Regions from separate parts of the Solibacillus sp. R5-41 genome, predicted to be linked through region 2. Evidence: a T-box and tRNA genes for the amino acid it is inferred to sense, from the RefSeq annotation. Region 2 holds a T-box; the other regions hold tRNA genes.

Region 1 (3,284 bases), 700 kb from region 2:
CGTCTTTCGCTACTCATACCGGCATTCTCACTTCTAAGCGCTCCACCAGTCCTTCCGGTCTGACTTCAACGCCCTTAGAACGCTCTCCTACCACGCATCCATACGGATGCATCCACAGCTTCGGTGAATCGTTTAGCCCCGATAAATTTTCGGCGCAGCGTCACTCGACCAGTGAGCTATTACGCACTCTTTAAATGGTGGCTGCTTCTAAGCCAACATCCTGGTTGTCTAAGCAACGCCACATCCTTTTCCACTTAACGATTACTTTGGGACCTTAGCTGGTGGTCTGGGCTGTTTCCCTCTTGACTACGGATCTTATCACTCGCAGTCTGACTCCCGTGTATAAATATCTGGCATTCGGAGTTTGTCTGAATTCGGTAAAGCGAGATGCCCCCCTAGTCCAAACAGTGCTCTACCTCCAGTATTCTCAATCACGAGGCTAGCCCTAAAGCTATTTCGGAGAGAACCAGCTATCTCCAGGTTCGATTGGAATTTCTCCGCTACCCACACCTCATCCCCGCACTTTTCAACGTGCGTGGGTTCGGGCCTCCAGTAAGTGTTACCTCACCTTCACCCTGGACATGGGTAGATCACCTGGTTTCGGGTCTACGACCACGTACTAATTCGCCCTATTCAGACTCGCTTTCGCTGCGGCTCCGTCTCATCAACTTAACCTCGCACGTAATCGTAACTCGCCGGTTCATTCTACAAAAGGCACGCTATCACCCATTAACGGGCTCTAACTACTTGTAGGCACACGGTTTCAGGATCTATTTCACTCCCCTTCCGGGGTGCTTTTCACCTTTCCCTCACGGTACTGGTTCACTATCGGTCACTAGGTAGTATTTAGCCTTGGGAGATGGTCCTCCCAGATTCCGACGGAATTTCACGTGTTCCGCCGTACTCAGGATACATTCAAGAGGGAATGAGGTTTCACTTACAGGGCTTTTACCTTCTATGGCGGGCCTTTCCAAGCCGCTTCAACTATCTCATTCTTTTGTAACTCCGTATAGAATGTCCTACAACCCCAAAGAGCAAGCTCTTTGGTTTGGGCTCTTCCCGTTTCGCTCGCCGCTACTCAGGGAATCGAATTTTCTTTCTGTTCCTGCAGGTACTTAGATGTTTCAGTTCCCTGCGTCTGTCCTCAACACGCTATGTATTCACGTGAAGATACTATGTGATTAAACATAGTGGGTTCCCCCATTCGGAAATCTCTGGATCAAAGCTTACTTACAGCTCCCCAAAGCATATCGGTGTTAGTGCCGTCCTTCTTCGACTCCTAGTGCCAAGGCATCCACCGTGCGCCCTTATTAACTTAACCAATAAGTTACACTTACTCAAATGAGTAAGATTTTAAAAGATTGCACGATCAATTTCTTGATCATTTTTTTATTGCTTTCAATGTCGTTTTATCCAGTTTTCAAAGAACAAGTTATTTTTGCTTTGCAATAATTTTATCACAAAGGCAAGTCTTGGTGGAGCCTAGCGGGATCGAACCGCTGACCTCCTGCGTGCAAGGCAGGCGCTCTCCCAGCTGAGCTAAGGCCCCATTTTAATTAAGAGGTATATAAAACAAATTTATATGGTGGGCCTAAATGGACTCGAACCATCGACCTCACGCTTATCAGGCGTGCGCTCTAACCAGCTGAGCTATAGGCCCTCTTAGAAGTTATATAATTTATTCATAAACCTTCAAAACTGAACAGCAAACGTTAATGTTTCATTCCATAAGGAATGATTCCGAATATATCCTTAGAAAGGAGGTGATCCAGCCGCACCTTCCGATACGGCTACCTTGTTACGACTTCACCCCAATCATCTATCCCACCTTCGGCGGCTGGCTCCATAAAGGTTACCCCACCGACTTCGGGTGTTACAAACTCTCGTGGTGTGACGGGCGGTGTGTACAAGGCCCGGGAACGTATTCACCGCGGCATGCTGATCCGCGATTACTAGCGATTCCGGCTTCATGTAGGCGAGTTGCAGCCTACAATCCGAACTGAGAACGGTTTTATCGGATTAGCTCCCCCTCGCGGGTTGGCAACCGTTTGTACCGTCCATTGTAGCACGTGTGTAGCCCAGGTCATAAGGGGCATGATGATTTGACGTCATCCCCACCTTCCTCCGGTTTGTCACCGGCAGTCTCCTTAGAGTGCCCAACTAAATGATGGCAACTAAGAATAAGGGTTGCGCTCGTTGCGGGACTTAACCCAACATCTCACGACACGAGCTGACGACAACCATGCACCACCTGTCACCGTTGTCCCCGAAGGGAAAACTGTATCTCTACAGTGGTCAATGGGATGTCAAGACCTGGTAAGGTTCTTCGCGTTGCTTCGAATTAAACCACATGCTCCACCGCTTGTGCGGGCCCCCGTCAATTCCTTTGAGTTTCAGTCTTGCGACCGTACTCCCCAGGCGGAGTGCTTAATGCGTTAGCTGCAGCACTGAGGGGCGGAAACCCCCCAACACTTAGCACTCATCGTTTACGGCGTGGACTACCAGGGTATCTAATCCTGTTTGCTCCCCACGCTTTCGCGCCTCAGTGTCAGTTACAGACCAGATAGTCGCCTTCGCCACTGGTGTTCCTCCAAATCTCTACGCATTTCACCGCTACACTTGGAATTCCACTATCCTCTTCTGCACTCAAGTTTCCCAGTTTCCAATGACCCTCCACGGTTGAGCCGTGGGCTTTCACATCAGACTTAAGAAACCACCTGCGCGCGCTTTACGCCCAATAATTCCGGACAACGCTTGCCACCTACGTATTACCGCGGCTGCTGGCACGTAGTTAGCCGTGGCTTTCTAACAAGGTACCGTCAAGGTAGCGCCAGTTACTACGCTACTTGTTCTTCCCTTGCAACAGAGTTTTACGAACCGAAATCCTTCTTCACTCACGCGGCGTTGCTCCATCAGACTTTCGTCCATTGTGGAAGATTCCCTACTGCTGCCTCCCGTAGGAGTCTGGGCCGTGTCTCAGTCCCAGTGTGGCCGATCACCCTCTCAGGTCGGCTACGCATCGTTGCCTTGGTGAGCCGTTACCTCACCAACTAGCTAATGCGCCGCGGGCCCATCCTGTAGTGATAGCCGAAACCATCTTTTAACTTTCGAACATGAGCTCAAAAGTGTTATTCGGTATTAGCCCCGGTTTCCCGGAGTTATCCCAATCTACAGGGTAGGTTACCCACGTGTTACTCACCCGTCCGCCGCTAACTTTCAAAGGATGCAAGCATCCAATGAAAGTCCGCTCGACTTGCATGTATTAGGCACGCCGCCAGCGTTCG
Region 2 (3,284 bases):
ATGAGTGATACTTTTCCATTTTTGTGTGTTACATATAGCTTGGCTTTCCCTTCGACCATGTAATACAAATACTCTGGATGGGAGCGTTCCTTAAAAATGAATTCTCCTTTTTCAAACTGGTGAACGGCCAAATATGGCGTCATATCAACTGAAAATAATTGATTAATCGGGTATTTTTCAATATAAAACTTCCGTAATTTATTTGTTAAAACTTTCAAATTACTCACCAACTTTATAAAATATGAGATATCTCACATTATTGTAATAAAGAACGTGATATGATTCAACGAAATGTATTGGAGGGAATAAATTTTCATGAACAATCAACGTTGGTTATCTCGAAATTTCTTTACGTTTTTTATTACATGGGGCATATTTTTACCATATTGGACAGGCTGGTTAGTTAATGATAAAGGGTTAACTGTGTCAGACGCGGGCATCATTATGAGCTTCGGCTTAGTGGCACGCGCGTTGTCAACGATGTTTATATTTCCTTATGTATCAAAAATTTTAAGCAATAAGCAAGTTTTATTATTTTTTACAACAATGTCATTGATCGTAACGATTTTTTATATACCAATGGACTCATTCGAAGGCTTGTTTATTGTGACGATGCTATTTAGTGCGATGTATCCTGCGTTATTGCCGGCAGTTGAAAGTGGTGCAGCGACATTAATGCAGCAGGGGGATGTCCATTACGGAAAAGCACGCTCACTTGGTTCTATTGGCTATGTTTTATCGGTATTAGTCATCAGTATGTTTACCGGTACTTACGGGGAACAAGTTATATTATGGTTTATGATTTTAGGGTTAATCGCGTTATTAGCAATTCAGCTACTGCCGGCACCTAAAATTTTACTTATGCGACCTGTGCATGAAAAAAATACGAAGTCCTTATCCATGAAAGGCTTACTTGAAGTGAAAAGCTTTGCTGTTGTGTTACTTGTCGTCATTTTACTACAAGGAGCACATGCCTCTTATTACAGCTATGGATATATTTACATACAAGATTTGAATGTCAACCCATTTTACATTGGCCTTATTTTAAATGTCGCGGTAGTATTTGAAATTATTTATTTCTTAAAGGCGGATACGTTTTTATCAAGCTGGCGCCCGTCATCGTTATTAATTTTAGCTGCAGTAGGTGCTAGTGTGCGCTGGATTACTATCTATTTATTTCCGAGCATCCCTGTATTTATTGTTTCACAAGCGCTTCATGCTCTGTCGTTTGGGGTGGCGCATTATGCATTTATTCGCTACATTACGCAAAACTTACCGAAAGAGCAAATTCCGAATGCACAAGGAATTTATTCGGCATTTGCGATGAGTTTAAGTGCAGCCTTACTAACACTACTCGGTGGTGCACTTTATGAAATAGAACCAGGTCTTGCATTTTTAGGGATGGTCATTTTCACCGTGCCAGCTATCTTCCTAGTTATTTTGACGCGCAATCGATTTAATTATTAACTTGATTCAGTGAGAGGGTTCAAATCCTCACTGAATAGGGGAACTCAGGCTAAAGGAAGGAACCAAAGGCTAAACCCGTCTCTTCTTGTGATAACGCTTTGTAACAAACTCGTGTTGGACCATTCCCCTGGAAAAGAGTTAGCCGAGGCGTAATTGATTTACATTCCATTTGACAGTTTGAATTCATTTTTTTATAATAAAAAGTAGAATACAATGAACACGATGATGGAAAAAGTATGTTTTACAAACGTGTATAGAAAGAGATTTCAAGGCTGAAAAAATCTCCTCGACGTAATTCAGAAAGCTACTCCAGAGTGCAACTAATCCCTGCCGTTTGCTAACGTTACTAGCACTTGAGATATAGTGACTTTATGTCATTATAAATTAGGGTGGTACCGCGAGATAATAGTCTTCGTCCCTTTACTAGGGATGAGGGCTTTTTTGTGTTTACATCATCATTTTTCATTCATAATTATTAGGAGGAAATACAGTATGACAACAAAAACAATGACAGCAACAGAAATTCGTCGTCTATTTTTAGAGTTTTTTAAAGAAAAAGGACATCACCATGAACCATCTGCACCACTTGTGCCAATTAACGATCCATCTTTATTATGGATTAACTCAGGCGTTGCGACATTAAAGCCTTATTTTGACGGACGTATAATTCCGGATAATCCACGTATTACAAATGCGCAAAAATCAATTCGTACAAACGATATTGAAAACGTTGGGAAAACAGCGCGTCACCATACGTTCTTTGAAATGTTAGGGAACTTTTCAATCGGTGATTATTTCAAAAAAGAAGCAATTCATTATGCATGGGAGTTTCTAACTGATGCAAAGTGGATGGGCTTTGAAGCAGAGAAATTATCTATTACAATCCATCCAGAGGACCAAGAAGCGTACGATGTTTGGCATGACGAAATTGGTATTCCAAAGGAACGCTTAATTCGTTTAGAAGGTAATTTCTGGGATATCGGAGAAGGTCCATCTGGTCCAAACTCAGAAATTTTCTATGACCGTGGAGAAGTATACGGCTTTGGTGCGCCTGAGGATGAAATGTATCCAGGTGGCGAAAATGAGCGTTACTTAGAAATTTGGAACCTTGTGTTCTCACAATTTAACCACAATCCAGATGGCACATATACGCCACTACCAAAGCAAAATATTGATACAGGTATGGGGCTTGAACGTATCGTTTCAGTAATTCAAAACGTACCAACGAACTTTGATACAGACCTTTTCATGCCAATCATTGAAAAAGTAGAACAATTTGCGAACCGCAGCTATAAGCGTCCAAATGAAGTTGATTTAAAAGAAATCTTTGGATCATCTGAAGATATTAATACACCGTTCAAAGTAATTGCTGACCATATTCGTACAGTTGCCTTTGCCATTGGTGATGGTGCATTACCGTCAAATGAAGGTCGTGGATACGTATTACGTCGCTTATTACGTCGTGCAGTGCGCTATGCGAAACAAATTGGCATCGAAAAACCGTTCATGTTTGAATTAGTTCCAACAGTTGGCGGAATTATGGAAGATTTCTATCCACAAGTAAAAGAAAAAGAAGCGTTCATTCAACGTGTTATTAAAAATGAAGAAGTTCGATTCCATGAAACATTGGATGGCGGTTTAGCAATTTTCAACGATGTTGTAGAAAGCCAAAAAGCAAAAGGGGAAGCAATCATTCCAGGTGCTGATGCGTTCCGTTTATATGATACATTCGGTTTCCCAATCGAATTAACAGAAGAATACGCGGAAGAAGTAGGTATGACAGTTGATCATAAAGGTTTCGAAACGGCGATGGAAGA
Region 3 (3,284 bases), 1.4 Mb from region 2:
GTGAAGAAGGATTTCGGTTCGTAAAACTCTGTTGCAAGGGAAGAACAAGTAGCGTAGTAACTGGCGCTACCTTGACGGTACCTTGTTAGAAAGCCACGGCTAACTACGTGCCAGCAGCCGCGGTAATACGTAGGTGGCAAGCGTTGTCCGGAATTATTGGGCGTAAAGCGCGCGCAGGTGGTTTCTTAAGTCTGATGTGAAAGCCCACGGCTCAACCGTGGAGGGTCATTGGAAACTGGGAAACTTGAGTGCAGAAGAGGATAGTGGAATTCCAAGTGTAGCGGTGAAATGCGTAGAGATTTGGAGGAACACCAGTGGCGAAGGCGACTATCTGGTCTGTAACTGACACTGAGGCGCGAAAGCGTGGGGAGCAAACAGGATTAGATACCCTGGTAGTCCACGCCGTAAACGATGAGTGCTAAGTGTTGGGGGGTTTCCGCCCCTCAGTGCTGCAGCTAACGCATTAAGCACTCCGCCTGGGGAGTACGGTCGCAAGACTGAAACTCAAAGGAATTGACGGGGGCCCGCACAAGCGGTGGAGCATGTGGTTTAATTCGAAGCAACGCGAAGAACCTTACCAGGTCTTGACATCCCATTGACCACTGTAGAGATACAGTTTTCCCTTCGGGGACAACGGTGACAGGTGGTGCATGGTTGTCGTCAGCTCGTGTCGTGAGATGTTGGGTTAAGTCCCGCAACGAGCGCAACCCTTATTCTTAGTTGCCATCATTTAGTTGGGCACTCTAAGGAGACTGCCGGTGACAAACCGGAGGAAGGTGGGGATGACGTCAAATCATCATGCCCCTTATGACCTGGGCTACACACGTGCTACAATGGACGGTACAAACGGTTGCCAACCCGCGAGGGGGAGCTAATCCGATAAAACCGTTCTCAGTTCGGATTGTAGGCTGCAACTCGCCTACATGAAGCCGGAATCGCTAGTAATCGCGGATCAGCATGCCGCGGTGAATACGTTCCCGGGCCTTGTACACACCGCCCGTCACACCACGAGAGTTTGTAACACCCGAAGTCGGTGGGGTAACCTTTATGGAGCCAGCCGCCGAAGGTGGGATAGATGATTGGGGTGAAGTCGTAACAAGGTAGCCGTATCGGAAGGTGCGGCTGGATCACCTCCTTTCTAAGGATATATTCGGAATCATTCCTTATGGAATGAAACATTAACGTTTGCTGTTCAGTTTTGAAGGTTTATGAATAAATTTTATAACTTCTAAGAGGGCCTATAGCTCAGCTGGTTAGAGCGCACGCCTGATAAGCGTGAGGTCGATGGTTCGAGTCCATTTAGGCCCACCATATAAATTTACTTTATATACCTCTTAATTTAAATGGGGCCTTAGCTCAGCTGGGAGAGCGCCTGCCTTGCACGCAGGAGGTCAGCGGTTCGATCCCGCTAGGCTCCACCAAAATTTGACTTTGTGATAAATTCATTGCAAAGCAAAACCAACTTGTTCTTTGAAAACTGGATAAAACGACATTGAAAGCAATAAACAAACAAATGATCAAGAAATTGATCGTGCAATCTTTTAAAATCTTACTCATTTGAGTAAGTGTAACTTATTGGTTAAGTTAATAAGGGCGCACGGTGGATGCCTTGGCACTAGGAGTCGAAGAAGGACGGCACTAACACCGATATGCTTTGGGGAGCTGTAAGTAAGCTTTGATCCAGAGATTTCCGAATGGGGGAACCCACTATGTTTAATCACATAGTATCTTCACGTGAATACATAGCGTGTTGAGGACAGACGCAGGGAACTGAAACATCTAAGTACCTGCAGGAACAGAAAGAAAATTCGATTCCCTGAGTAGCGGCGAGCGAAACGGGAAGAGCCCAAACCAAAGAGCTTGCTCTTTGGGGTTGTAGGACATTCTATACGGAGTTACAAAAGAATGAGATAGTTGAAGCGGCTTGGAAAGGCCCGCCATAGAAGGTAAAAGCCCTGTAAGTGAAACCTCATTCCCTCTTGAATGTATCCTGAGTACGGCGGAACACGTGAAATTCCGTCGGAATCTGGGAGGACCATCTCCCAAGGCTAAATACTACCTAGTGACCGATAGTGAACCAGTACCGTGAGGGAAAGGTGAAAAGCACCCCGGAAGGGGAGTGAAATAGATCCTGAAACCGTGTGCCTACAAGTAGTTAGAGCCCGTTAATGGGTGATAGCGTGCCTTTTGTAGAATGAACCGGCGAGTTACGATTACGTGCGAGGTTAAGTTGATGAGACGGAGCCGCAGCGAAAGCGAGTCTGAATAGGGCGAATTAGTACGTGGTCGTAGACCCGAAACCAGGTGATCTACCCATGTCCAGGGTGAAGGTGAGGTAACACTTACTGGAGGCCCGAACCCACGCACGTTGAAAAGTGCGGGGATGAGGTGTGGGTAGCGGAGAAATTCCAATCGAACCTGGAGATAGCTGGTTCTCTCCGAAATAGCTTTAGGGCTAGCCTCGTGATTGAGAATACTGGAGGTAGAGCACTGTTTGGACTAGGGGGGCATCTCGCTTTACCGAATTCAGACAAACTCCGAATGCCAGATATTTATACACGGGAGTCAGACTGCGAGTGATAAGATCCGTAGTCAAGAGGGAAACAGCCCAGACCACCAGCTAAGGTCCCAAAGTAATCGTTAAGTGGAAAAGGATGTGGCGTTGCTTAGACAACCAGGATGTTGGCTTAGAAGCAGCCACCATTTAAAGAGTGCGTAATAGCTCACTGGTCGAGTGACGCTGCGCCGAAAATTTATCGGGGCTAAACGATTCACCGAAGCTGTGGATGCATCCGTATGGATGCGTGGTAGGAGAGCGTTCTAAGGGCGTTGAAGTCAGACCGGAAGGACTGGTGGAGCGCTTAGAAGTGAGAATGCCGGTATGAGTAGCGAAAGACGGGTGAGAATCCCGTCCACCGTATGACTAAGGTTTCCTGAGGAAGGCTCGTCCGCTCAGGGTTAGTCGGGACCTAAGCCGAGGCCGATAGGCGTAGGCGATGGACAACAGGTTGATATTCCTGTACCACCTCCTCACCGTTTGAGAAATGGGGGGACGCAGTAGGATAGGGTAAGCAGAGCGTTGGTTGTCTCTGTTCAAGCAGTAAGGCGTGTGTGTAGGCAAATCCGCACACTGATACGTTGAGCTGTGATGACGAGTCCGTATGGACGAAGTTCCTGATTTCACACTGCCAAGAAAAGCCTCTATCGAGGTGAGAGGTGCCCGTACCGCAAACCGACACAGGTAGTCGAGGAGAGAATCCTAAGGTGTGCGAGAGAACTCTCGT

Evidence for each region. The T-box of region 2 lies ahead of alaS (alanine--tRNA ligase). A T-box ahead of a tRNA ligase gene usually reads a tRNA of that ligase, here a tRNA-Ala.
Region 1: it has a tRNA-Ala gene. The T-box ahead of alaS (alanine--tRNA ligase) is inferred to sense a tRNA for this amino acid. The anticodon was not compared.
Region 3: it has a tRNA-Ala gene. The T-box ahead of alaS (alanine--tRNA ligase) is inferred to sense a tRNA for this amino acid. The anticodon was not compared.

What each region holds. Positions count from the first base shown of each region.
Region 1 covers NZ_CP024123.1:3,719,337-3,722,620, forward strand. The annotation lists rRNA gene CSE16_RS18495 (23S ribosomal RNA) at 1-1,321, opposite strand, end outside; tRNA gene CSE16_RS18500 (tRNA-Ala) at 1,474-1,549, opposite strand; tRNA gene CSE16_RS18505 (tRNA-Ile) at 1,584-1,660, opposite strand; rRNA gene CSE16_RS18510 (16S ribosomal RNA) at 1,757-3,284, opposite strand, start outside.
Region 2 covers NZ_CP024123.1:3,017,630-3,020,913, reverse strand. The annotation lists gene yeiL (transcriptional regulator YeiL) at 1-227, opposite strand, end outside; gene CSE16_RS14945 (3-phenylpropionate MFS transporter) at 316-1,467, shown strand; T-box leader at 1,681-1,890, shown strand; gene alaS (alanine--tRNA ligase) at 1,960-3,284, shown strand, end outside.
Region 3 covers NZ_CP024123.1:107,502-110,785, forward strand. The annotation lists rRNA gene CSE16_RS00545 (16S ribosomal RNA) at 1-1,138, shown strand, start outside; tRNA gene CSE16_RS00550 (tRNA-Ile) at 1,235-1,311, shown strand; tRNA gene CSE16_RS00555 (tRNA-Ala) at 1,346-1,421, shown strand; rRNA gene CSE16_RS00560 (23S ribosomal RNA) at 1,578-3,284, shown strand, end outside.